Regions from separate parts of the Desulfosporosinus meridiei DSM 13257 genome, predicted to be linked through region 2. Evidence: riboswitches for the same ligand, from Rfam matches in the RefSeq annotation. Region 2 holds a riboswitch; each other region holds the start of a gene.
The links. Region 2 has a riboswitch for cyclic di-GMP ahead of nhaB (sodium/proton antiporter NhaB). Riboswitches for the same ligand answer to the same signal wherever they lie in the genome.
Positions count from the first base shown of each region.

Region 1: it holds a riboswitch for cyclic di-GMP, as region 2 does, so the genes downstream of both, DESMER_RS21255 (methyl-accepting chemotaxis protein) here and nhaB (sodium/proton antiporter NhaB) in region 2, are expected to answer to the same signal.
Region 3: it holds a riboswitch for cyclic di-GMP, as region 2 does, so the genes downstream of both, DESMER_RS22280 (methyl-accepting chemotaxis protein) here and nhaB (sodium/proton antiporter NhaB) in region 2, are expected to answer to the same signal.

Region 1 is NC_018515.1:4,630,153-4,633,440, forward strand. It holds gene DESMER_RS21255 (methyl-accepting chemotaxis protein) at 1-1,821, opposite strand, end outside; cyclic di-GMP riboswitch class I at 1,947-2,029, opposite strand; gene DESMER_RS21260 (acyl-CoA dehydratase activase-related protein) at 2,283-3,209, shown strand; gene DESMER_RS21265 (hypothetical protein) at 3,196-3,288, shown strand, end outside.
Region 2 is NC_018515.1:489,689-492,976, forward strand. It holds gene nhaB (sodium/proton antiporter NhaB) at 22-1,551, opposite strand; cyclic di-GMP riboswitch class I at 1,949-2,059, opposite strand; gene DESMER_RS02280 (helix-turn-helix transcriptional regulator) at 3,261-3,288, shown strand, end outside.
Region 3 is NC_018515.1:4,829,979-4,833,266, forward strand. It holds tRNA gene DESMER_RS22275 (tRNA-Glu) at 1-11, opposite strand, end outside; gene DESMER_RS22280 (methyl-accepting chemotaxis protein) at 377-2,146, opposite strand; cyclic di-GMP riboswitch class I at 2,238-2,324, opposite strand; tRNA gene DESMER_RS22285 (tRNA-Lys) at 2,591-2,666, opposite strand; gene DESMER_RS22290 (methyl-accepting chemotaxis protein) at 2,776-3,288, opposite strand, start outside.

The DNA of each region.
Region 1 (3,288 bases), 730 kb from region 2:
AACAATAGTCTGGAACGAATCCCCTGCTAGGGCAACAGCCTCTACGCCGGCAGATACTTCTGCCTTCCCTTTTTGCATAACTCCAACGGCGCGTTCAGTATCATACTGAATGTTTCCGATCAAAGTGGAGATCTGGGCAGCGGACATTGAAGACTGTTCTGCAAGTTTCCGTACCTCCTCGGCCACTACAGCAAAGCCTCTTCCTTGCTCCCCCGCCCTTGCTGCCTCAATAGCAGCGTTTAAGGCCAACAGATTGGTCTGTGAGGCAATCCCGGTAATCACATCAACGATTTGTCCGATTTGGCTGGACTGTTCACCTAACTGAGAAATAACTTCTGCAGTTTGGTCATTAACCTCCCGGATTTTCTCAATCTTCTCCACAGCATTTCTTGCTTGAAGGGCACCCAGTTCTGCCGCTTGAGCAGCGTTATCACTGCTATGACTGACAATCTCAGCATTTTCCGCAACTTGTTGGGCATGTGTGGAAAGTTGCTTGATTATTTTTCCGGTTTCCCCCACTGAAATAGCTTGATCTGACGCCCCCGATGCCAGTTGTCCCAGTGTACCAGCGACTTGTTCACTGGCAGCTGTAGCTTCTTCTGCGGCAGCCGATAGTTCTTCACTCGTAGCGCCCAGAGTACTTGCAGTGTCGGCAACTTCCCTGACAATACTATGAATATCTCCAATAAACTGATTAAAGTGTTCCGAAAGTTTACCTACCTCATCATTACTTATAATATTTAATCGTTTAGTTAAGTCGCCGTCTCCTTGTGAGATATCCTTTAACACATCGCTCGTCTTCACAATAGGTTTAGTAATTCTTTCTGAAACTATAAATATGACCAGCCCAATTGCGAACAAGGCGACCATAGCAACAATGATTGAGAAGTTCCGAATGGAATTGGCTTGCTCCAAGATCGTCACCATTGGAACATTAATAACAAGGGACCAGGGCGTTGTCGTTCGACCAATCGTCACTGGTACGTACAATCTATAATACTCATTATTGGATATCGTGTAATTCTTCCCTGCTTTAATTGTTTCCAACGCAGCTAAATCATCAAGATCATTACCTATTTTATTAGGGTCAGGGTTTGATACATACTTACCGTCATTTGAAACAAGGCACGCATATCCGGTGTCAAAAGGTTTTATCTCGGAAATTGTCTTCTGGATAGTGTCTAAAGCTATATCTGCTCCAACCGCTCCAACAAATGTACTGTCTCCATTAATCAGTATAGGTTCAACTAAGCTAATCATAAGGACTTCCTTGCCACGCACCGTGTACTGGATAGGATTAGTAACAGTCTCTTCCTGAGTTTTTTTAGGAGTTATGTAAAAATCCCCTACACCCGGCGTATCATAATCCACGAGAGCATCGACTTTAATTTCTCCTGCTGCTCTATTCCAATATGGGATAAATCGGCCGGTTTCATCATGGCCTGGTTGGTTTACATGATCCGGGTCTTTCCCGTCCAGGGCATTTGGCTCCCATACTGTCCAGGTTCCCAGAAAATCTTGGTTGTCATTTAAAACGCTTAGGATCATAGAATTCATCGTTCCACGATCAATGTTGTTTGCCTCCTTAAGGCCTTCAAAGGTTGAGCCTAAAGTTCTCACAGTATCCATAGGAACATTTAACTCATTCGTTACTTGATTAGCATATTCATATGCAGTGTGTGTAGCAGTTTCATAAGCAGCATTCTTAGCCATTTCGACAGATTTTGTCGATACAAGCAATATAACGCAAACAAACGAAACTAAAACGACCATGCCTGTTGAGAGTAATATTTTGTTCCTTAGTTTTAAATCCCTTATCACTTTTATTCCCCTTCCTAGAGTTTTAGATATTTGAAAAACAAGATTCCTTCAAATCTCATTTACATCCTAAACTAGTCCTCCCAATAAAAAAGCCGCCGAAATCAAACGATCGGCGACAGATTTTGTTCGGTAACCCGGCTATCTTATAAATAAATGAAGACCCGTGGCTTTGCGTCCCCAGTTCTCACTGGGTTTGCTCTTATCGCAGAATATAAAATTATTTACATCCATTATTGGAACTATCCAAGTGACCTAATATAATAAATCGCAATTTAATATAACATATATCTACATATTGTTACAATAATTTTATTTAGCAATTTTTTAGATTGCGATACTATAGCTTCCGGCCGGTACGACACATAAGTTTAGTCCCAAAAATAGTCCATAGTACATACCTTAGTATATAAATGAATGACATCCTCAGGTTTAATCTCCCATTAGAAGGGCTGGCAAACACTATGATAATTGGCATTCCCAGAGCACTTCTATATTACAAATACAAGCACCTCTGGAAAAGTTTTTTTAAGGAATTAGGCATCGATTATATCGTTAGTCCGGATACAAACAAAGAAATTCTTCGCAAAGGTTCAACCTACTCGATTGATGAATCCTGCTTATCTTCTAAGATTTACCTGGGGCATGTGGAATGGTTGTTGGATAAATGTGACTATATTCTCGTTCCCCGCTATTCAGATTATAGTAGAAATGGCACGGTATGTCCCAAGTTTCTCGCGATTTATGATTTAGTAGCCAATATTTTCAGAGACAGATCTATTAATTTATTATCTTATAGCCTTAATCCGAAGGTTACTCATGTTGAAATGGCCGCCTTTCTTAAATTGGGCAAAATCCTGGACAAAAAGAAGTCTCAAAGTTTATATGCCTACCTGAAAGCCAAACAGGCAGAAAAAAAGGCTCATTTGCTAGAGATAACTGAACAAGAGTGTCTGCTCCACGAAAATAAGCCGAAGATTTTAGTGATAGCTCACCGCTATAATATTTGTGACAAATATATTGGCGAACCTATCCTCAATATTCTACGAGAACAAGAGACTGTTCCGATTATTGGCGATATCGCTCCCCCAGAAGAGGCCTTAGCCAATTATGCCCAGATCAGCGAGACATTGCCCTGGGTCTGCAATAGGGAGCTTGTCGGCTCCATACCCATTTATAAAGACCGTGTCGACGGTATTATCCTTATGAGTGCCTTTCCTTGTGGACCAGACTCCCTAGTTAACGAGATCCTTATCCGACGAGTCAAGGATAAACCTATTCTAAATCTCATGATTGACGGACAAGAGGGAAAGGCCGGAATGGAGACCCGTTTGGAAAGCTTTATCGATATTATCCGGTTTAAAAAGGATGAATACAATGGAAGAAATTAAGGCCAGCTATCCTCAGCTAGGGAATTATTGCACTCCTCTAGAGCTCTTATTCACTGAAGGATTTGATGTCAAGTATATT
Region 2 (3,288 bases):
TACAATACTATACCTTTAAGTTTACAACAGATACATAGTTGCCAGTACACCTGTAACTGACATGACGACGGTGTAAGGCAGTGCTAGTTTCACCATTTCCATATAAGACAGGCGAATTAGCGGAGCAAGGGCAGAAGTCAACAGGAACAGGAACGCCGCCTGACCGTTTGGTGTAGCAACGGAAGGGATGTTTGTCCCCATGTTGATGGAAACTGCCATCTTGTTGTAATGATCCAAGGCAATGCCGCCGGCTTCAAAGGCTTTCTGTGCTTCAGTCATATAGACAGTAGCCACAAATACATTGTCACTGATTGCCGAAAGGACACCGTTGGCCGCAAAGAAAGCGACAAGCTGATCCTGTCCTTCCAGGTGCAGTACCCACTGAATGATCGGTGTAAACAGATGCTGGTCATGAATAACGGCAACGATGGAGAAAAATACGATCAGCAGCGCAGTAAAGGGCATTGCTTCTTCAAAGGCATGACCGATGCGCCCTTCTTCAATAACCCCGTTGAAAGCGGTAAGCAAAATGATAATCATCAGACCAATAATACCGACTTCTGCCAGGTGCAAGGCTAAGGAGAAGATCAGTAAGATGCCGCATACAGCCATAGCAATCAAACGGATACGTCCGCGAGTATCCATGGCAGCATCTTTGGCTTTGGCATCATCTTCCATAACCTTTCGAACAGACGCAGGAAGCTGATAACCGTATCCCCAAAACTTGGTGACTTCAAGGGTAATGGCGGTCAGGAGACCAGCGATCAGTACCGGGATAGAGACAGGTGCGCTGTTTAAAAAGAAATCAACGAAGTCCCATTTCATAATGGAGCCGATGAGTAAATTTTGTGGTTCACCAACCAGTGTTGTTGCTCCGCCCAGGGCAGTACCCACAGCGCCATGCATCATCAGATTGCGCAGAAAACCCCGGAACTGGTTTAGGTCTTCTTGGTATATGTCATCAATGATATGGTCGTGATTGATATCATAGGTGTCGAATACTTTTTCGCTGGAAGCAAACTTGTGGAAGATGTTGTAGAATCCATAGGCTACGGCTATAATTACTGCCGTTACGGTTAGGGCATCGAGAAAAGCGGAAAGAACTGCACCCATTATAGAGAACAGGAAGGCCAGGGCTACTTTAGAGCGTACTTTAGTAAGGATCTTGGTGAATAGATACACAAGACCTTCTTTCATAAAATAGATCCCGGCAACCATGAACATCAGAAGCAGAATGACCGGCAGGTTCAGTTCTACTTCGTGATAGATGGAATGGGGGTTGGTCAGCCCAATCACAACGGCTTCGATGGCCAGAAGTCCGCCCGCAGGGAGGGGATAACATTTTAGCGCCATTGCCAAGGTAAAAATAAATTCGACAATCAAGACCCACCCAGTAATGTACTTACCGGCGGTAAACATTAAAATAGGGTTTAATACCAGAAAAGCAAGAATTGTTGTTTTGTACCAGCTCGGAGCATGACCGAGAAAATTTGCGCTAAATGCCCGTCCGATACCCATCTGTTTTACCTGTCCGTTACCCGTTTGTTTCATATGCCCCTCCTCAAAAATGAAAAATTCTATATCAGCTAATAACATTATGAATGTGAATATTTACGGGTTAGTGACTTTTGTAGCATTCTATCGAATTACCACTTTTTGCATTAATAACACTGCTGAACTTGCGTATCGCTCCACAGTTCGCAAGACTAAATACTACACGATGTAAGAATTAGTCCATAGGTCAGAATAAAAATTCTACTACAATTAAGTCAATGTTCAATTACCTCCTTAACAAACACTAAATAACTACTTCGATTATTACTATTAGGCCTCGGTATAAGAATAATGCTCAATAGTAAATCAATCTACAATGCAGCAGTAGGGATGATTCTTCCTAAAACAAGAAGAGAGCAATCTAAAAAGACCGCTCTCCCCAGAGAAGTTCTGTGCTTGTAGTCTGGCGATCATAGCCCTCAAAGGTATTAGCAGCCCTTTGAATTTAGCCTTAGACCCATGACTTTAGCGTCCTTCGCTTTCGCGAAGTTTACCCCAACCGAACTTGGACTATTCAACTTTTACGGATTACAAAATCATCCGTAGTATACCAAATGTTTCTTTTAATCGTCAAGTATAATAATTGGTATTTGCTTAAGTTATTACCAAAGCAAAAGGATCATAATTACAAATTCTTATATACTACGGATAAAAGTTAAATGTAAATCAGATACTATCTTTTATTTTTGGTTTATTGATTTGATTTTCAGAGAGAACGAGAATTGAGCCGGTTCTTTTTTTATGCCCCGTTTGCAGGAAGAATTATTTTTCTTTTGTTGAAAGGGTTATGTTGTCCGGAATGTCGAATGAATGTTAATAACCAGGACGAAGTTGGCCAATGGGTCCAAAGCCTAATCGATGCGGACAACCTTCATGCTTTGGAGGCTTTTTTGTGTTAGTTGGAAAATGTAAATAGGAGAGAGCTGCCCAAAACTCTCCCCTTTTAAATAGATGTCTTATTATTGCCCCTAAAATATACTATGCTAGATCGTCCTATAAGGTTACAAGCTTGGTCTGGTTGCCTCAAGAAACTGATAATACTTGGACATAAGAGATAGGAAGACAAAGCTTCCTATAAACCAGATCCACGGGCCACCATTAATAAACACCAATAGTCCAATTTGTTTCAAAATGACCGCGACAGAACAGATAAATGAACTCCAAATTATTACATAAACCCAATAAATATATCTTTCCCTTCGTTGGGGTAGAAAGTAAATAAACAGCATTACTGCCGGTGCCCACGCTAAAATCGTCCATAGAGGGAGAATGCCGACATTAAAGGGTTCCGCATGCTGGTACCTAGTTAAATTAACAAAATGGTAGAGATGTTCAACAATAAAGTCTAAACCCGATCCCCACAATATTCCAAACCAAAATAGTTTCCTAAGTTCTTGCTTTGGAATGAAAACTAGAATTAAAAACAATAATCCAAATGCAAACGTTAAATAATAATATAGATAGGGGAGATTAAGTTTCATTATATGTAGAAGCCTCCCAAAACATGATTAGCATCTGTTGGCATTATGGTTAACAAAGGTGGGCAGGAATATACACCTCGACAGAAATCCCTTCTCTATACTTGGTCTTCACCGGGAACGGTGGGGGCTTTTTTTAAAAGATAGGACCTTTTTCCTATTTTTGATCTGTATAGAGGATAAAGACTAAGCATTGCAGAAAAAGCCAATATAAGAGCGTGTGAGAAGGTGAATTATTATTTGATCATAATTAATG
Region 3 (3,288 bases), 530 kb from region 2:
ACCAACGGGCCATTATAGTTTGTGAGGCATTTAAAAGGCGCTCACAAATATGAATATTACACTAAGTATCTACTTTTGTCAACACTAATTCTTTAATTCTTATAGTTTATTTGGCAAATTTCTTACGCTTAGAAAAGCCTCTTTATTTTAAAGATAAAACTATCAAATTTATTATACCTTTATAGGTTTTCGCACTACCAATTTAAGGAGTCTCTTACATTTAAGAGGGTTTATATCATTTTGGTAATGATTAAAAACAACCACATTGAGAATAAAGAAATGCAAACTTCAAGTCTACAGGACGCCCCCACTATAGATTATAGAATGGGGGCGCTAAAAGGCTAGGCCGTCTTATAACTCATTTCACTGAAACTTATTAGTCTACACTAAATTTCTTTAAAGTTTCCTGCAACTCTTCCGCCATATTAGCCAACACCTGGCTGGAAGAGGCAATTTCCTCCACCGAGGCTGATTGTTCCTCTGTGGCTGCCGATACGGTTTGGGTCTGTCCCGTAATTTCTTTACTCGTCTCATAGATCTCCGAAACCGAGGCGACTATTCTTTCACTGCCTACAGCCATTTGTTGAATTTCTTCAGAGATTTCTTCAATCTGAGCGGTTACGACATTAATTAAACCCGTTATTTCGCTAAATGCTTGTCCTGCAGTTTCTGCTACCTCTGTTCCCAATTTGACTTGATGGGTTCCTTCACTAATCGATAACACAGCCTTTTGTGTATCTTGCTGGATACCCGTAATTAGTGTCGCAATTTGCTTTGAGGCTTCTTGAGATTGTTCTGCTAGCTTTCTTACCTCGTCTGCAACCACCGCAAAACCACGGCCCTGTTCGCCCGCTCGTGCTGCTTCAATGGCTGCATTCAAGGCCAGAAGATTGGTCTGGGCAGCGATACCGGAAATGGTATCAACAATTTGTCCGATCTCCTTAGAACGCTCTCCTAAGTTCGTAACCATATCGGCTGATCCGGTAACCGTTCTTTCAATGTTCATCATTTGTTGTATCGTCTTATCGATCGCCTGACTTCCTTCAGACGCTGAGTGTGCAGTCCTTTCCGATGACTTTACCACTGTTTTCGCATTCTCCAACATATGCTGGATTCCTGCTGACATCTCTTCGACGCTTGCTGATGTCTCATTGACGGCAGTCAGCTGTTTCTCAGCACCTAAAGATACCTCCGTTATGGCTACCGCCACTTGGTGCGACGCTTGAGCAGATTGCTCCGCTCCCAGACTCAACTGCTGAGATGAGGCAGCAACTTGCTTGGAAGACGATGATATATGGTCAACCAGCTCGATTAAGTTTTCCGTCATTGTTTTAAAGGCTTTGCCCAGTTGACCTAACTCATCTTTAGAATTAATACTAAGATTCTCAACCTTGAGGTTTCCTTTGGCAATTTCATCAGCATTTTTTGCTATTGCTACAATATTATTTGTGATCTTCTTACTTAACATAGTCCCTAGAACGAGCGATATTCCTATAGCAACGAGCATGGATACTAGCGTAAAAATTATATCTCGTTTAGCCTTTTGTTCCAATTCAAGTTGTTTGACTTCAACAAGTTTATCAATATTATCTACCCAATTCCCAGTCCCGATTACCCAATTATAGGGTTCAAATAGCAAGGTGTAACTTCTCTTTGGCAAAGGCTCTGTTTCATTCGGCTTAGCAAATGTATAATCTGTATAACCACCACTAACTTGAGTTCCATTCTTTATGAACTCCTGAACAAAGGATACTCCGGCGCTATCTTTGGCTTCATAGCGGGATTTACCTTCAGTATCTCTTCCCAGCAGAACAACGTTTATCCCCTCTGTGGTATCCACCCAAAAATAATTTTCTCCATCAAAGCGCAAATTTCTTACTAAATCCGCCGCTTTCTTTTTCGCTTCTTCTGGAGTCAGTTCTCCCTTTTGCTGACTATTATAAACATCCTGTACTAGGCTGTGGGCAGTCTGTACCTGAAGCATAATCGTCCGATCGAATTGATCGTACAAGGTAGTTCGATACTGTTCAAGATTAGCTTTTTCCGCAACTAGTAAATTATAAATGCTGTACCCGCCGAGAATGGAACCCATTATTAGGGCCAATGTTACTAACATAAGAATAATTCGGTATTTAATCTTTGTCATCTCTATATATCCCCTTCATCCAAATAATTTGAGTCCATTACCTAATAAAAGAAAAAACCGCCCCCTTTAGACAAGGCGCGTTATAATCCTAATTGGTAACTCGGCCATCTTTACCCCTAAGAGTGGAAGATCCGTAGCTTTGCGTCCTGAGCTTTCGCTCAGTTTGCCTTGTCAATAACTTTATATCTTTATATAATTTTAAAAAATCTTCTTCATATTTGCTTTTATTTGACTATAACATACAAAAAGTAAATATTATATATATTTTTTCAATTTTCATCAAATTTCTGTTTCCTTTTACGTTCCAACCTTTGCTTTAACTATAATTAGACTAATATATAACAAAAAAAGACAGAGACCCCATTTAGTCCCTGTCCTTTTTTGAGCGCTATTTTAGGGTTGTAACCCTTTCGAATACCTTCTTGATACACTTAAACAATTATTTGGTGAGCCATCCGCGACTCGAACGCGGGACACCCTGATTAAAAGTCAGGTGCTCTACCGACTGAGCTAATGGCTCGTATTGGTACCACGAGTTATTATTCTACACGAAATTACTAAATGTGTCAAGATATTTTTGTCATTATAGGTATAGGTTTTCTATAAAACAACATAGAACATGGACAATGCTATATCGTGAATTTCTTCAAAGTTTCTTGCAACTCTTCCGCCATATTAGCCAACACCTGGCTGGAAGAGGCAATTTCCTCCACCGAGGCTGATTGTTCCTCTGTGGCTGCCGATACGGTTTGGGTCTGTCCCGTGATTTCTTTACTCGTCTCATAGATCTCCGAAACCGAGGCGACTATTCTTTCACTGCCTACAGCCATTTGTTGAATCTCTTCAGAGATTTCTTCAATCTGAGCGGTTACGACATTAATTGAACCCGTTATTTCACTAAATGCTTGTCCTGCGGTTTCTGCTACCTCAGTTCCCAATTTGACTTGATGGGTACCTTCACTGATCGATAACACAGCCTTTTGTGTATCTTGCTGAATACCCGTAATTAGTGTCGCAATTTGCTTTGAGGCTTCTTGAGATTGTTCTGCTAGCTTTCTTACCTCGTCTGCAACCACCGCAAAACCACGGCCCTGTTCGCCCGCTCGTGCTGCTTCAATGGCTGCATTCAAGGCGAGAAGATT